Regions from separate parts of the Arthrobacter sp. OAP107 genome, predicted to be linked through region 1. Evidence: predicted binding sites of a transcription regulator. Region 1 holds the regulator's gene; the other holds the start of a gene.
The links. Region 1 encodes HrcA, which represses chaperone genes, less so after heat shock. Its sites were predicted from a motif close to TTNGCACTCGNNNNNNNCGAGTGCNAA; they were not measured.
Positions count from the first base shown of each region.

Region 2: a site for HrcA is predicted at 3,516-3,542, ahead of groES (co-chaperone GroES). Genes of this name have one in related genera too.

Region 1 is NZ_JBEPOK010000001.1:2,146,659-2,154,504, forward strand. It holds gene lepA (translation elongation factor 4) at 51-1,904, shown strand; gene hemW (radical SAM family heme chaperone HemW) at 1,941-3,170, shown strand; gene ABIE00_RS10070 (DUF4870 domain-containing protein) at 3,276-3,695, opposite strand; gene ABIE00_RS10075 (DUF3097 domain-containing protein) at 3,830-4,684, opposite strand; gene hrcA (heat-inducible transcriptional repressor HrcA) at 4,896-5,909, shown strand; gene dnaJ (molecular chaperone DnaJ) at 5,968-7,095, shown strand; gene ABIE00_RS10090 (16S rRNA (uracil(1498)-N(3))-methyltransferase) at 7,098-7,846, shown strand, end outside.
Region 2 is NZ_JBEPOK010000001.1:1,267,206-1,275,051, reverse strand. It holds gene ABIE00_RS05985 (acyltransferase family protein) at 1-90, opposite strand, end outside; gene ABIE00_RS05980 (DUF389 domain-containing protein) at 308-1,264, shown strand; gene groL (chaperonin GroEL) at 1,370-2,980, opposite strand; gene groES (co-chaperone GroES) at 3,066-3,359, opposite strand; gene ABIE00_RS05965 (hypothetical protein) at 3,578-3,979, opposite strand; gene ABIE00_RS05960 (THUMP-like domain-containing protein) at 4,034-5,263, shown strand; gene ABIE00_RS05955 (shikimate 5-dehydrogenase) at 5,281-6,108, opposite strand; gene ABIE00_RS05950 (glycoside hydrolase family 3 N-terminal domain-containing protein) at 6,151-7,590, opposite strand.

The sequences.
Region 1 (7,846 bases):
AGAGTTCAGCCTGAACAACGCCGCTGAAATGCCAACAGTAAGGACCCTGCGTGTCTCCCATGGCCCGCACCGCCCCGGTGCCCGCCGCGACAGATCCGGCCATTATTCGGAATTTCTGCATCATCGCGCACATTGACCACGGTAAGTCCACCTTGGCCGACCGGATGCTGCAGTTCACCGGTGTCGTGCAGTCCCGCGACATGAAGGCCCAGTATCTGGACCGCATGGATATTGAGCGGGAGCGCGGTATCACCATCAAGTCCCAGGCTGTCCGCATGCCCTGGGAGCTTGACGGCCTGAGCTACGCCCTGAACATGATCGACACGCCGGGCCACGTGGACTTCACCTACGAGGTGTCCCGTTCCCTCGCTGCTTGCGAAGGCGCCGTTCTGCTGGTGGACGCCGCGCAGGGCATTGAGGCCCAGACGCTGGCGAACCTGTACCTGGCAATGGAAAATGACCTCACCATCATCCCGGTCCTGAACAAGATCGACCTGCCGGCAGCCCAGCCCGAGAAGTACGCAGCCGAACTCGCCAGCCTGATCGGCGGCGATCCCGAAGACGTGCTGCTGGTGTCCGGCAAGACCGGCGTGGGTGTTGAAGCCCTCCTGGACAAGATCGTCCGGGACCTGCCCGCGCCCGTCGGCGACCCCGACGCGCCTGCCCGGGCCATGATCTTTGACTCCGTCTATGACACGTACCGTGGCGTGGTTACCTATGTCCGCGTGGTGGACGGCATGCTGCACCCGCGTGAGCGCATCCAGATGATGTCCACCAAGGCCAGCCATGAGCTCTTGGAAATCGGCGTCAGCTCCCCGGAGCCAATACCCTCCAAGGGCCTTGGTGTTGGCGAGGTGGGCTACCTCATAACCGGTGTGAAGGACGTCCGCCAGTCGAAGGTGGGCGACACCGTCACGAACCTTGCCAAGCCTGCGGCGGAATCACTGAGCGGCTACGCTGACCCCAAGCCGATGGTGTTCTCGGGCCTCTACCCCCTCGACGGCACCGACTACCCCGTGCTCCGCGACGCGCTGGACAAGCTCAAGCTGAACGACGCCGCCCTGATCTACGAGCCGGAAACCTCCGCAGCGCTGGGCTTCGGCTTCCGCGTGGGCTTCCTCGGCCTGCTGCACTTGGAGATCGTCCGTGAACGCCTTGAACGCGAATTCAACCTGGACCTGATCTCCACCGCACCGAACGTGGTTTACGAGGTCACGCTCGAGGACAAGAACGTGGTAACCGTGACGAACCCCAGCGAGTTCCCCTCCGGCAAGATCAACGAGGTTCGCGAACCCATGGTGGCTGCCACCATCCTGGCTCCCAACGAGTTCGTCGGTGCCATCATGGAGCTGTGCCAGGGCCGCCGCGGCGTCATGAGAGGCATGGACTACCTGTCCGAGGACCGGGTTGAGCTGCGGTACTGGATGCCGCTGGCCGAGATCGTCTTCGACTTCTTCGACCTGCTCAAGTCCAAGACGCGCGGCTACGCCTCGCTGGACTGGAAGGCCGACGGCGAACAGGTCGCCGACCTGGTCAAGGTGGACATCCTGCTCCAGGGCGAACAGGTGGATGCTTTCAGCGCCATCACCCACAAGGACAAGGCCTACGCCTACGGCGTGATGATGACCGGCAAGCTGCGCGAACTCATCCCGCGCCAGCAGTTCGAGGTGCCCATCCAGGCCGCCATCGGCTCCCGGATCATCGCCCGCGAGTCCATCCGCGCCATCCGCAAGGACGTTCTCGCCAAGTGCTACGGCGGTGACATCTCCCGTAAGCGCAAACTGCTGGAAAAGCAGAAAGAAGGCAAGAAGCGCATGAAGATGGTGGGGCGCGTGGAAGTGCCGCAGGAAGCCTTCATCGCAGCCCTCACCACCGACGACTCCAAGGACAAGGCCAAGAAGTAGTGATGACCGTGGCCCGAACCTCCGGAGGCCGCACGCATGCCTAGCGTTCTTCCCCTGGGTGACCCCGCGCCGTCGGACGGCCTGTTGCCGCAGCAGGCGGCGGACGGCGCGGCCAACCGGGCCTTCGGGCTGTACGTGCACATCCCGTTTTGCGCGGTGCGCTGCGGCTACTGCGACTTCAATACCTACACCGCCACCGAGCTCGGCGGCGGTGCTTCCCAGGACGCGTACGCCTCCACTGCCATCTCGGAAGTGGATTTTGCCGCGCGGGTCCTTGCGGAGTCGGGCCTGCCCGCCAGGAAACTGAGCACCGTGTTCTTCGGCGGCGGTACGCCCACGCTGCTGCCTGCCGAGGACCTGGCGCGGATCCTCCGTGCCGCCATCGACACCTGGGGGATCGAAACCGGCGCCGAAGTGACCACGGAGGCTAATCCGGACTCCGTTACGCCGGAATCTTTGCAGCTGCTCGCGGACGCGGGCTTCACGCGGGTGTCCTTCGGCATGCAGTCCGCCGTGCCCCACGTGCTGAAGGTCCTTGACCGCACACACACCCCGAGCCGTGTCCCGCTCGTGGTGCAGTGGGCGCGGGACGCCGGACTGGCTGTCAGCCTTGACCTCATCTACGGCACACCCGGGGAATCCCTCGAGGACTGGCGCTTTTCGCTTGAGACCGCTCTGTCCTACAAGCCTGACCACATCAGCGCCTACGCGCTGATCATTGAGGACGGCACGAAGCTCGCCGCCCAGATCCGCCGTGGTGAAGTTCCGGAAATCGACGACGACGACCACGCCGACAAGTATGAACTCGCCGAGAGGATGATCACCGACGCCGGCCTGCACTGGTACGAGGTCAGCAACTGGTCCGCGACGCCGGAACAGGCGTGCCGCCACAACCTTGCCTATTGGCGCGGGGACGACTGGTGGGGCATCGGCCCGGGCGCGCACTCACATGTGGGCGGAGTGCGGTGGTGGAACGTCAAGCACCCCACCGCCTATGCCGGCCGGCTCGGCTCAGGCGTCTCGCCGGCGGCAGGACGTGAAACGCTCGACGACGAAACCAGGAGCGTGGAAAAGGTCATGCTGGAGGCGCGGCTTTCCTCGGGTCTCGACACCGCTGTCCTCGCGCCGTCCGGCAGGAAGGCCGTGGCCGGCCTGATCGCCGACGGCCTGGTGGTGCCGGAGGATGCCTTCAGGGGCCGCCTGGTCCTCACCCTGAAAGGCCGGCTGCTGGCCGATGCCGTGGTCCGCAGGCTCCTGCCGGACTGATTCGCCACAACAGAAAAACAACGCGGGGTCACTTCCAGCCCAATCCGGTAGGGATATTGGGCGCTAAGTGACCCCGCGTTGCTTTTGGCCAGCTGATCCGGCCGGTTACTTGATCCAGCGCAGGTTGTACTGGTACCGGTGCGGCTGGCCCTTGTTGACGTGGACGCCGGCGGACACCGCGAAGCAGGTCAGGGCAATCCAGATGAGTGTGGCCACGACGGCGAACAGGTTGCCGACGACGGGGAGCAGCACCAGCAGGTTGGCGACGAAGGCCGCAATGGTGGGCGGCAGGGTGAAGTTGAGGGCTTCCTTGGACTCCTGCGCGGTGAACGGGCCGCGGTCGCGGAAGATGAGGTAGATGAGCAGCGCCGGAACGCAGCCGAGGATGCCGCCGAAGTGCGCCAAGGTGGCCCACTGCCGGTCCTCGCTCGCTGTCAGCGGAAGCGCGTTGGCCGGAACGCCATGGTACTGGGGCAGGTCCTGGCCGGACTGTGTGTCCCTGCGGTCGCGAGCGTCTTCTGCCACGGTGTCTTCCTTTAGCTTGCGTTGGTGCGATAGTGCTTTGATGTGGCGCCGGGCCCGCGGTGCGGTGACGCCGTACCAAGGATACCGGGACATACGGGCAATCGCGGGCTCAACGCCGAATCACGCGGTGGAAGCTACGGAACCGTTAGGAAATCGATGACCTCTTCCACCCGGCCCAACAGGGCGGGCTCAAGGTCAGCGTAGGTGCGCACGGCGCCCAGGAGTTTCTGCCAGCCGAGGCCAATGTCCTCCTTGGTCTCGTGCGGCCACCCGAAGGCGGTGAGGATGCCGGTTTTCCAGTCCGTGCCCCGCGGAACCACGGGCCACTGCGGAATGCCGAGCACCGACGGCCGGATCGCCTGCCAGACGTCGACGTACGGGTGGCCGACGATCAGCACATTCCCGGCGGCGCCGGGGGAGGCCATCACGGCGTCGGCGATTCTGGACTCCTTGGAATCCGGGACCAGGTGGTCCACCAGGACGCCCAGCCTCCGGCCGGGACCGGGGCGGAAGGAGGCAACAGCCGCCGCCAGGTCATCAATGCCATGGAGAGGTTCGACGACGATGCCCTCCACCCGGAGGTCGTCGCCCCAGACTTTTTCCACGAGTTCGGCGTCATGCTTGCCTTCAACCCAGATCCTGCTGGCCTTGGCCACCTGTGCCCGCTGCCCTTCCACCCGCACCGACCCCGACGCCGTCCGGCCGGCGGGACCCTGCCCTGCAGGCTTCGCCTTGGGGGCCGGGGGCATCAGCCGGATCGGCTGGCCGTCCAGGAGGAAGCCGAAGCCCAGCTTGAAGGACCGGGACTTTCCCCGGCGGTCCTCGAGCGCCACCACGTGCATGCCGCCGGACTTCTCCACCCGGGTCACCGCGCCCACCCAGCCGGACTGGACATCCTCGAGCACCATGCCGCGCTCCACCGCCACCTCTGGCAGGCTGTTCTTGGCGGGCGCTGCCATCTCCTGCGGGCCCCAGGTCTGATACTGCATTCGTTCACCGCTCTGCACTAGGAAGGAGCCGCTCCGGCCGCGGTCATGCCGCCGGGGGACACGAGTCCGGAATTTCGCCCGGAGCGGTACCAATGCTAACAACGCGGCGACTCATATTAGACTTGTTAGCACTTAGGCATGTCGAGTGCTAACCACAGCGTCTATGGGCAGGATTAAGGCCCGGCGCGTGAAGGCCAAAAGGAGGTGGACTGTGAGCGAACCACGGAAGCTTGAGGTGCTGCGCGCCATCGTGGAGGACTATGTCCATTCCCGCGAACCTGTCGGCTCCAAAGCCCTGGTGGAGCGGCACCATCTGGGCGTATCCAGCGCCACCATCCGCAACGACATGGCTGCGCTGGAAGACGAGGGACTCATCACCGCCCCCCACACCAGTGCCGGCAGGATTCCCACGGACAAGGGCTACCGCCTGTTCGTCGACCAAATTTCTGCCGTCAAGCCGTTGTCCCCGGCGGAAAAGCGCGCCATCCAGACCCTCCTTGAGGGGTCGGAGGACCTCGACGACGTCCTGGACCGCACGGCCCGGCTCCTGTCCCAGCTGACCAACCAGGTCGCCGTCGTGCAGTACCCGCACCTGAGCCGCGCCGTGGTGCGGCACATTGAATTCGTGCTGCTGGCGCCGCGGAAGGTGCTGATCGTGCTGATCGCCGACTCCGGCAAGGTCGACCAGCGCGTGGTCGACGCCGGCCAGGACCTGTCGGACGACACGCTCGCCGCCCTCCGCACCCGGTTTCTGACCGGTCTGGCGGGAACACCGGTGGCCATCCTGCCCCAGCACCTGACCGCCGTCGTGGCCGGCTGCACGCCGGCCGAACGCCCGGTGGCCATGGCCCTGGGCAAGGGACTGGAGGGCCTCGCCCACAACAGCCGGGAAGACCGGATGGTCATGGCCGGAACGGCCAACCTGGCGCGGTCCAACGTGGACTTCCCGCTCAGCATCGGGCCTGTGCTGGAAGCGCTCGAGGAGCAGGTGGTGATGCTGCGGCTCCTGAGCGACATGGCGCAGGACCCGCGCGGCGTGGCCGTCAGCATCGGTAGGGAAAACCCCTACGACGGACTGGCCGAGGCATCGGTGGTGGCCACCGGCTACGGTCCCGACGCCACCGCGAAGGTGGGCATCCTCGGCCCCACCCGGATGGACTATCCCACCACCATGGCCGCCGTGCGCGCGGTGGCCCGCTATCTTTCGAGGATTCTGGGCCCGTGACTGCACGCCCCGGACATCCTTTGACCACAGGCAGTACAACCAGGAAGAGATACGAACTTTGAGCAGCCACTACGACGTTCTTGGAGTCTCCCCGGAAGCCACCGGCGAGGAGATCAAAAAGGCCTACCGCAAGCTGGCCCGCTCGCTTCACCCGGACGTCAACTCCGGGGAAGACGCAGCCGAACGGTTCAAGGCCGTCACCCACGCCTATGAAGTGCTGTCCGACCCGCAGAAGCGCAGGGTCTACGACACCACCGGTAACGAGAACGGCACCGACAACGGCTTCGGTGGCGGCGGCTACGCCGGCCAGGGCTTCGCGTTCCAGGACATCTTTGACACCTTCTTCGGTGCGGGCGGGACCTCCGGGCCCGCGTCCCGCGTCCGCCGCGGCCAGGACGCGCTCATCAGCGTCCGCATCGACCTGCGCGATGCCGTCTTCGGTGTCAACAAGAAGCTGGAAGTGGACACGGCCGTCACCTGCCCCACCTGCGAAGGATCCTGCTGCCAGCCGGGCACGCATCCGGAGCGCTGCGACATCTGCGGCGGCAGCGGACAGGTACAGCGGGCGGTCCGTTCCATCCTCGGCCAGGTCATGACCGCCGCACCCTGCGGATCGTGCGAGGGCTTCGGCACGGTCATCAAGGACCCCTGCAACGAATGCAGCGGCCAGGGCCGCATCCGCAGCCGCCGCTCCCTGACCATCAAGGTTCCGGCCGGCGTGGCCACCGGAACGCGGATTCAGCTCTCCGGGCAGGGTGAGGCCGGCCCTGCTGGCGGCCCGTCCGGCGACCTTTACGTGGAAATCCGGGTCAACAACGATGCCACGTATGTCCGCGAGGGCGACGACCTCCACGCCACCCTGAACATTCCCATGACGGCCGCTGCCCTCGGTACGGAACTGAGCCTGGAAACCTTCGACGGCAAGCAGGAGATCGACGTCAAGGCGGGCACGCAGTCCGGCGAGATTATTACCCTGCGCGGCCTGGGCGTTACGCACCTGCGGGGTTACGGCCGCGGGGATCTCAAGGTCCACCTGCAGGTGGAAACACCATCCAAGCTCGACCCCGCCCAGGAAGACCTGCTCCGGCAGCTGGCCAAGCTCCGCGGCGAGCAGTTCTCCGAGGGCAAGCTCGCCGCCAGCGGCGGCGTCTTCGCCAAACTGCGGGACCGCCTCGGTAACCTTTAGCGGTGAGCAACCCCGTATTCTTCACCCCGGCCGGCACGCTGGACGGCACCTCGCCCGGGTCGCTGTTCGTTCTCGACGGCGCCGAGGCCCGGCATGCGGTCACCGTCAAGCGCCTGGCCGTGGGCGAGCAGGTGGACATAGCCGACGGCGCAGGCAAACGCATCACCGGAACCGTGGCTGATGCTGCCCCCGCCCAGTTGACGGTCGAGTGCACCTCTGTCAGCGCGGAACCGCGGCCTGATACCCGGCTGGTCCTTGTGCAGGCCCTCGCCAAGGGGGACCGGGACGAGCTCGCGATCGAAACCGCCACCGAACTGGGCATCGACGCCGTGATCCCCTGGCAGTCGGAACGCTCCATCGTCAGGTGGAAGGGGGAGCGGGCGGCCAAGGCTCACGGAAAATGGCAGTCCGCCGTAACGGCGGCTGCCAAGCAGGCGCGCCGCGCCTGGATTCCCGAGGTGCGCCCCGCCGTCGACACCCAGGCCCTGGCCAGGGAAGTGGCGGAAGCCGGCCTCGCCGTGATCCTGCACGAAGACGCCGTCACGCCGCTGCGGCGGGTCCTCGGCAAATGGTCCGAGGCACACCAGGAGGCGTCCGGCCCCGGCGAGATCCTGCTGATTGTTGGCCCCGAAGGGGGCATCAGTCCCCGCGAGGTCACCCGGCTGTGCAGCGCAGGGGCGGTCACGGCACTGTTGGGACCGCACGTGCTGCGTTCCTCGACGGCGGGACCGGCCGGCGTCGTGATTGCCAG
Region 2 (7,846 bases), 880 kb from region 1:
CTGGACCTCGGGCCGGTAGCCCGGCTTGGCTTTCAGCCGGGCAGCTCTCGGCTCACGGTTTTCTTTTCCCGCCGGCTCCTCGCGCGGCATGCTTTTCAGCGGGTCCGTCGATCTCGCTTCTGGCACAGATAACCCCTCAAACGGCAGCACAAAGCACCTATGTTACCGATTCGTGACATTCGAGACGAATCAAACGCGCCGGGGGTGACCGGCGTCTCAGCAGGGCGGGTTCCGGTTTCCTGGGCACTATAGAGTCGGTGCCTAAGGGGATTTGGTGCGTGGATTGGAGTGTCAGGTGATCGTCCAGATGCGGATTTGCGTACCAGCCGAACTGACCACCCTCGTGGCAGACCTGTGCCAGCAGCAGGCCGGCACAGCCGAGGTAGCACTGCACACGGCTGCTTCGATCCTTCCCAAAGGCGACGTGGTCCTGGTGCATGTGGCCCGGGAATCGGTCGAGGAGCTGATGGAGAAACTCCGCGCCCTGAACGTTGAAAGGGTCGGTTCCATTGCCCTTACAGCTCCGGACCTGGTTCTTTCCGACAGGGCCGACAGGGCCGAGGAGACTGCCCCCGGAGAAGGCGCCGACACGGTTATCTGGGACGAGGTCTCGCGGCAGACCGGTGAGGAGTCCCGGCTCAGCTGGACCCTCCTGTCGTTCCTTGTGCTGGCCACCCTGCTCGCAGCGATCGGCATCGTGACGGACTCCACCATCGCAATCGTCGGTGCCATGGCCGTGGGGCCTGAGTTCGGACCGCTCGCTGCGCTGGCGGTTGCCGTGGTGCGCCGAAACTGGAGGCTCGGCGGGCGGGCGGCGGTTGCCCTGGGCGTGGGCTTCCCCGCGGCCATGCTGATCACAGCGCTGATCACCTGGCTGGCCCTGCCGCTGGGCCTCTTTCCGCGGGACGTGCTGGACCGGGCCTCGGCGGCCGAGTTCATCTACCACCCGGGACCGTTTTCGCTGATCGTGGCCGTCCTCGCCGGTGCCGCCGGGATGCTCTCGGTCATCAGCGGGCGCTCGGCCGCCCTGATCGGCGTCTTTATTTCTGTGACCACCGTGCCCGCGGCCGGCTTCGTAGCGGTGGCGCTGGTCCTTGGCGAATTCAGCAAGGCGGCCGGGTCGGCCCTGCAGTTGCTGGTGAACCTTGGCGGCATCGTGGCCGCCGCCGTCGGGGTCCTGTACTTTTACCGGTTGGTCACCAAGCGGCTTCCCGACGGCGACGCGCTCCGGCTGCGGCGGCAGGCCCTTCGTGCGCGGCGCTAGCACCGGACCCTAAACGCAAGGCGCCTGGGCCAGGGAAACGCAAGGAGGCCCGGCCAGCAATAGCTGGACGGGCCTCCCTGTGACACCGCGGGAGCGGGCTGCAGCCTAGTGGCTGTGGCCTGCGTGCTGGTCTTCCTCGGCGGGCTTCTCGGCCACGAGGGTTTCGGTGGTGAGCACCAGCGCGGCGATGGAAGCCGCGTTGCGCAGGGCTGCACGGGTGACCTTGACGGGGTCGATGACGCCAGCGGCAATCAGGTCCTCGTACTCGCCGGACTTGGCGTTGAAGCCGTGGTTGTTGTCCTGCTCGGCAACCCGGGCGGCCACAACGTAGCCGTCGTGGCCGGCGTTCTGGGCGATCCAGCGCAGCGGCTGGACCAGTGCACGGCGGACGATGCCGACGGCGGCAGCCGCGTCACCTTCCAGAGCCGTGACGGCAGGGTCCTCGTCGAGTGCCTTCAGCGCGTGGATCAGGGCGGAACCGCCACCGGCCACGATGCCTTCTTCGAGGGCGGCGCGGGTGGAGGACACTGCATCCTCGATGCGGTGCTTCTTTTCCTTCAGCTCAACCTCGGTGGCTGCGCCAACCTTGATCACGCCGATGCCGCCGGCCAGCTTGGCCAGGCGTTCCTGCAGCTTTTCCCGGTCCCAGTCGGAATCGGTGCGGGTCAGTTCTGCACGCAGTTGGGCAACACGTGCCGATACGTCTTCGGCCGAACCTGCGCCGTCGACGATGGTGGTGTTGTCCTTGGTCACCGTGATGCGGCGGGCGGTACCCAGCACCTCGAGGCCCACGGAGTCCAGGCTCAGGCCCAGTTCCGGGGACACAACCTGGGCGCCGGTCAGCGTCGCGATGTCCTGCAGCATGGCCTTGCGGCGGTCACCGAAGCCCGGAGCCTTGACGGCAACCACGTTCAGGGTGCCGCGGATGCGGTTGACGATCAGCGTGGACAGGGCCTCGCCGTCGACGTCCTCGGCGATGATGAACAGCGGCTTGGAGCTCTGCAGCGCCTTCTCCAGCAGCGGCAGGAATTCCTGCACGGAGGAGATCTTGCCCTGGTTGATCAGGATGAGGGCGTCCTCGAGGACCGCTTCCTGGCGTTCGGTGTCGGTGATGAAGTACGGGGACAGGTAGCCCTTGTCGAACTGCATGCCTTCGGTGAGAACCAGCTCGGTCTGCGTGGTGGAGGATTCCTCAATGGTGATCACGCCATCCTTGCCAACCTTGCCGAATGCCTCGGCGAGCAGTTCGCCCACCTCGTCGCTCTGGGCGGAGATGGCGGCAACGTTGGCCACCTGGGTGCCCTCGACCGGACGGGCGTTCTCCAGCAGGCGGGCTGCGATGGCCTCGACGGAGACCTCGATGCCGCGCTTGATCTGGCCCGGAGCGGCGCCGGCGGCAACGTTGCGCAGGCCTTCCTTGACCAGTGCCTGGGCGAGCACGGTTGCGGTGGTGGTGCCGTCACCGGCGACGTCGTTCGTCTTGGTGGCGACTTCCTTGGCCAACTGGGCGCCAAGGTTCTCGTACGGGTCGTCCAGCTCGATTTCCCGGGCGATGGTCACGCCGTCGTTGGTGATGGTGGGGGCGCCCCACTTCTTGTCCAGCACGACGTTGCGGCCGCGGGGACCAAGCGTCACCTTAACCGTGTTGGCGAGCTTGTCGATGCCGGCTTCAAGCGACCGGCGGGCAGCGTCGTTAAACGCAAGCTGCTTTGCCATGGTTTGTCCTTTCAAGACAGAACCCCGTGCAGCCGCCCGGTCAGACAGAAATCAGACGCGGACGGCGGCACGGGGATCCAAAGAGTTACTTTACGACGATCGCCAGAACGTCGCGGGCGGAGAGCACGAGGTACTCGGTGCCGCCGGTCTTGACTTCGGTTCCGCCGTACTTGGAGTAGATGACGACGTCGCCAACGGCTACGTCGACCGGTACGCGGTTGCCGTCTTCGAAGCGGCCGGGGCCTACTGCAACAACTTCGCCTTCCTGCGGCTTCTCCTGCGCGGAGTCCGGGATGACCAGGCCGGAAGCCGTGGTCTGCTCGGCTTCGAGCGGGCGGACAACAATGCGATCCTCAAGAGGCTTAATAGAGACCGACACTCGGACCTCTCCTTTTCGTCAAAATTCATGGACAGTAAAAACTGTTGCGCCTTGGCGGCAGACCGTCGTCGCGGTGCCGGCAGCAGCCAGGCTGGCAGCTCTTCGTGTGTTAGCACCCTCCTAGGGAGAGTGCTAATGATGACTCTATGTAAGGGGTTAGCACTCGGTCAAGGCGAGTGCCAGAATTTCATCTGCCGTAACTCCCGCATGCCTTTCGTTCAGCGCCCGGCAAGCTCGTCAAACCCCAGGTCCTCGCCGCCGTCGGCGTCCCCGTCCCCCGCGTTTCGCTGGTCGCGGACAAGCACGACGGCGGCCGCCGCCGCGATCACGGCCGACACGATGAGGACCACGATGCCGCCTACACGCGCCCCCAGGTACAGGTCCCGGATCTGCCGGGCTTCCTCGGTGGCGTCGCTGATGTTCTTGCCGCCCACCGAGTAGACAGTGGCGTTGAAGGAGTCCAGCAGGAAGATGATCACCAGCAGGACAAGACAGACGACGGCGATAACGGCGCCGCCGATCAGCACCGGGCGTGCATACCGGACCAGGCGGCTATGCTGCACCGGGCCGGGGTTGGTGCTTTCGGGCTGACCGGGGGTTGGCGTTTCGCTGGATTCCATTCAGACCACCCTATCGGGAAGAGGGCGGCCGGCCGCTCCACTAGGCTTGTTCCCATGTCTGACGCACCGCAGGACCAGATTGCCCCGCTCCTCACAGAAGAAGGATGGGAGCTGCTGGCCTCGCTCGGACCCTACCGGGAGGGCCGCTCCTTCACCCTCAGCTCAAGCCTGCGCAAGGCCGGCCACTCCCCCGAACTCGTGTCCGCCGTGCTGACGCAGTCACGGCTCCGGACCCGGGCCGAGGCCAAGTTCGGCGAGTTTGCCCGGCAGATGCTCTTCACCCAGGCCGGACTGGAGCAGGCCACTCGGCTCAACGTCGCAGCCCGGCACGCACAGCGCTTTGCCCAGGCGGGCGTCCGCCACGTTGCGGACCTCGGCTGCGGGCTCGGCGCGGATGCCATGGCCCTGGCGTCACTGGACATCGCCGTGACCGCGGTGGAGGTCGACGAGACCACCGCCGCCTGCGCCACGATCAACCTCATCCCCTTCCCGCACGCCACGGTGGTCCATTCGGACGCGACGTCGGTGGCGCTGGAGGACGGGGCCGGCGTCTGGCTGGACCCCGCCCGGCGCACCACCACCACATCCGGCACCAAGCGGATCTGGGACCCCGAGGCGTTCTCTCCCCCGCTGTCCTTCGTGGAGTCGCTGGCCGCCGCGGGGCGGGCCGTCGGCGTGAAGATGGGGCCGGGCATGCCGCACGATTCGGTGCCTGCCGGCTGTGAGGCGCAGTGGGTCTCGGTGGGCGGCGACGTCACGGAGGTCACGCTGTGGTTCAACGCCGTGGCCCGGGCCGGCATCCGCCGGGCCGCGCTTGTCATCGGCGCGGCGGGCGCGGCGGAACTCACCAGCGGGGAGGAGTTCGACGGCGGCCCCGTTGCCCCCGTCGGGCCAGTGGAGGGTTTCCTGTACGAGCCGGACGGCGCCGTCATCCGTGCCGGGCTCGTGGCGGACCTCGCCCTGGACCTGGGCGGCCACCTCGTGGACGAGCACATCGCCTACATCTGCGCCCCGGAACTGCTGGATACTCCGTTTGCCCGGGCCTACCGGGTCCTGGAGGTCATGCCGTTCAACGTCAAGGCGCTCAAAACCTGGGTCCGGGAGAACGGCGTCGGCGTTCTGGACATCAAGAAGCGGGGCACGTCCGTCACCCCGGAGGAGCTGCGCAAGCAGCTGCTGCCCGGGGGCAAAGGCGCGGGCAAGGCGGCGGGCAAAAAGACAGCCACCCTGGTCCTCACCCGGATCGGGGAAGAAAGAGTGGCTGTCTCCGTGGAGCCTGTGTAGCTGCCGGGCCGCGCTGCCTACTGGGCGCGGACGAACGCCTCGGCGTCCCGGACCTGCTCGTCCGTGGGACGGATGCCCGTGTACAGCACGAACTGCTCCAGCGCCTGGATGGTGGCCACTTCGGCGCCGGTGATGACCTGTTTACCGGCCTCCCGCGCTGCCTTGATGAGCGGCGTTTCAGCGGGCAGGGCCACGACGTCGAACACGACTTTGGCGGCCTCGATGGTCTCGGCGGGGAAGGACAACGCATCGGCTTCCGGCCCCCCGGCCATTCCCACGGGCGTGACGTTGATGACCATGTCCGCGGTGGCCTCCGGGCCGGCGCCGAGCTCCGCGCGCCAGGTGAAGCCGTAGAGGTCTGCGAGCGCCCGGCCGGTGGCTTCGTTGCGGGCGATGATGGTCACGTCCTTGAACCCGGCGTCGCGCAGGGCTGCGGCCGTGGCCTTGGCCATGCCGCCCGCGCCCTTGAGCAGTACCTTTGACTCCGCCGGTACGAAGTTGCGCTGCAGCAGCTGTTCGATTGCCGTGTAGTCCGTGTTGTAGGCGGTCAGGCGGCCGCCGTCATTGACGATGGTGTTGACGGAGTCGATGGCCTTCGCGGACGGGTCCATGGCATCCACCAGGGCGATCACGTCCTCCTTGTAGGGCATGGAAACGGCGCAGCCCCGGATCCCCAGGCCGCGGACGCCCGCGATCGCCTGGGCCAGATCGGTGGGCGCGAAGGCCTTGTAGATCCAGTTCAGGCCCAGCTGGTCGTACAGGTGGTTGTGGAAGCGGGTCCCGTTGTTGCTCGGCCGGGCCGAGAGGGAGATGCACAGGGTCATGTCTTTATTCAGAATCGGCACCCCTCCATTAAACGGCGGCGCTGCCTTTATTACCGGCCGCAGTCACTTGCAGCCGGTGCCGGGCCGGTAAGGCCCGACGGCGGCCGGCAGCTTTCCGGGTGCGGTGGCCTTCCCCGCCAGGACAGCCAGCAGCGCCTTGTACGCTCCGGGCGTCCGGCCGTAGAGGGCGATCTTGGTCGGTGCGAGGGACTGTGCCAGGGGCCACGGCGCGTCCAGGGCCACCGCAATATCGCCCTTGGCGGGGCCGGCGCCGTAGCCGATCAGGCTGACCAGCGGACCCGTCGTCCCCAGCGTGATCCCGGCGTCCCTGGCCGCGGCGGCAAAGCGGGCCCGGTCCACCGGTGAGCCCCCTGTCACCCGCACTTGGCCGCCGACTAAAGCGCTGTTGCACCGGCCGGCCACCAAGGTGATGGCCCGGGCCGAAATTTTCGCGGACAGGGCCTCTGCGTTTCCCGGTGCTGCCGGAGGTTTCGGCCGGGCAGTGCGCCCGCGCCAGATCATCATGGTCACCACGCGGCGGGCCGCGTCCTCGAGGCGCGACAGCGGGAGCTTTCCCTCGGTGACAGCACGGACTATAGCGGCATGGGCGGCGGCTGCGTCCGCCGGCATCAGCAGCAGGTCGGCCCCGGCTGCCAGCGCGGCCGGTGCCGCCGATCCTCGGGGGTAGCGGCCGGCCACCGCGCCCATGTTCAGCCCGTCCGTGACGGCCACGCCCTTGAAGCCCAGGCCGCGGAGCGCCTTGTAGGTTGCCTTCGACAGGGACGCGGGCATGCCCGGCTCCAGGGCCCTAGCGGCGATGTGGCCGGTCATGATCATGGGCGCACCTGCCTTGACCGCGGACTGGAACGGTTTCCAGTCCCGCGCCTTGAGCTGAGCGAGGGTGGCGTTCTGGACCGGGAGGCCCTTGTGGGAATCGGTGGTCACGGAACCGTGCCCGGGAAAGTGTTTGACGGTGGGCAGCACCCCGCCGGCCAGCATGCCTTTGGCGAACCCGGCACTGAGCGATGCCGCGGCCCGGGGGTCAGCGGACATGGACCGCGCGCCGATCGTTGGATCGGCGGGGCCGATCGTGACGTCGGCCGCGGGTGCGAAGTCCACCGTGAAGCCCAGCGGCGCGAGTTCCGCCGCCAGCCCGGTGCCGGCCTCGGCGGCCAGCGGCACGCTGCCCGCGGCGCCGTAGCTCATCGGGGTGGGCCAACGGGTCAGCGGGGCGCCGACGCGGCTGACTGCTCCGCCTTCCTGGTCGACGCCGATCAGGCCGGGCCAGGTGCGGCCTCCTGAACGGGACGCCTGGTCCAGCCTGCGCGTCACTCCGGCCAGGGCCGGGACGTCCACCAGGCCGGTGGCTGTTCCGGGCACGTTGTCGGCCATGATCATCGACCCCGCAAGGTGCAGGCGTTCCACCATGGCGGCCTGGGCTTCATGGTTGAGGCCGGTGTAGAAGGGCAGGAGCACCTGCCCGGCCTTCTCCTGCAGGGTCATTTTCGCCACTGCCGCGGCGGCAGCGTCGGCGTCCCGCTGCTGCGGGCCCCAGCCCAGCGCCGCGGTTTCCTTCGCGGGCTTTGCCGCGGACGGGGACGGGCTTTGGGCGCCTGTCCGGGGCGTGCCTGTCTGCGCCGTCTGTGGCGGCTTCGGTGCGCCGGAAGCGGAAGGCGCGGGCGCCGTCGTCGTGCTTTGTCCCGGCCCGGGTGACGGGGGCGCCGTGCACGACGCAACAGCGAACAGCGCCGCGAGCGCC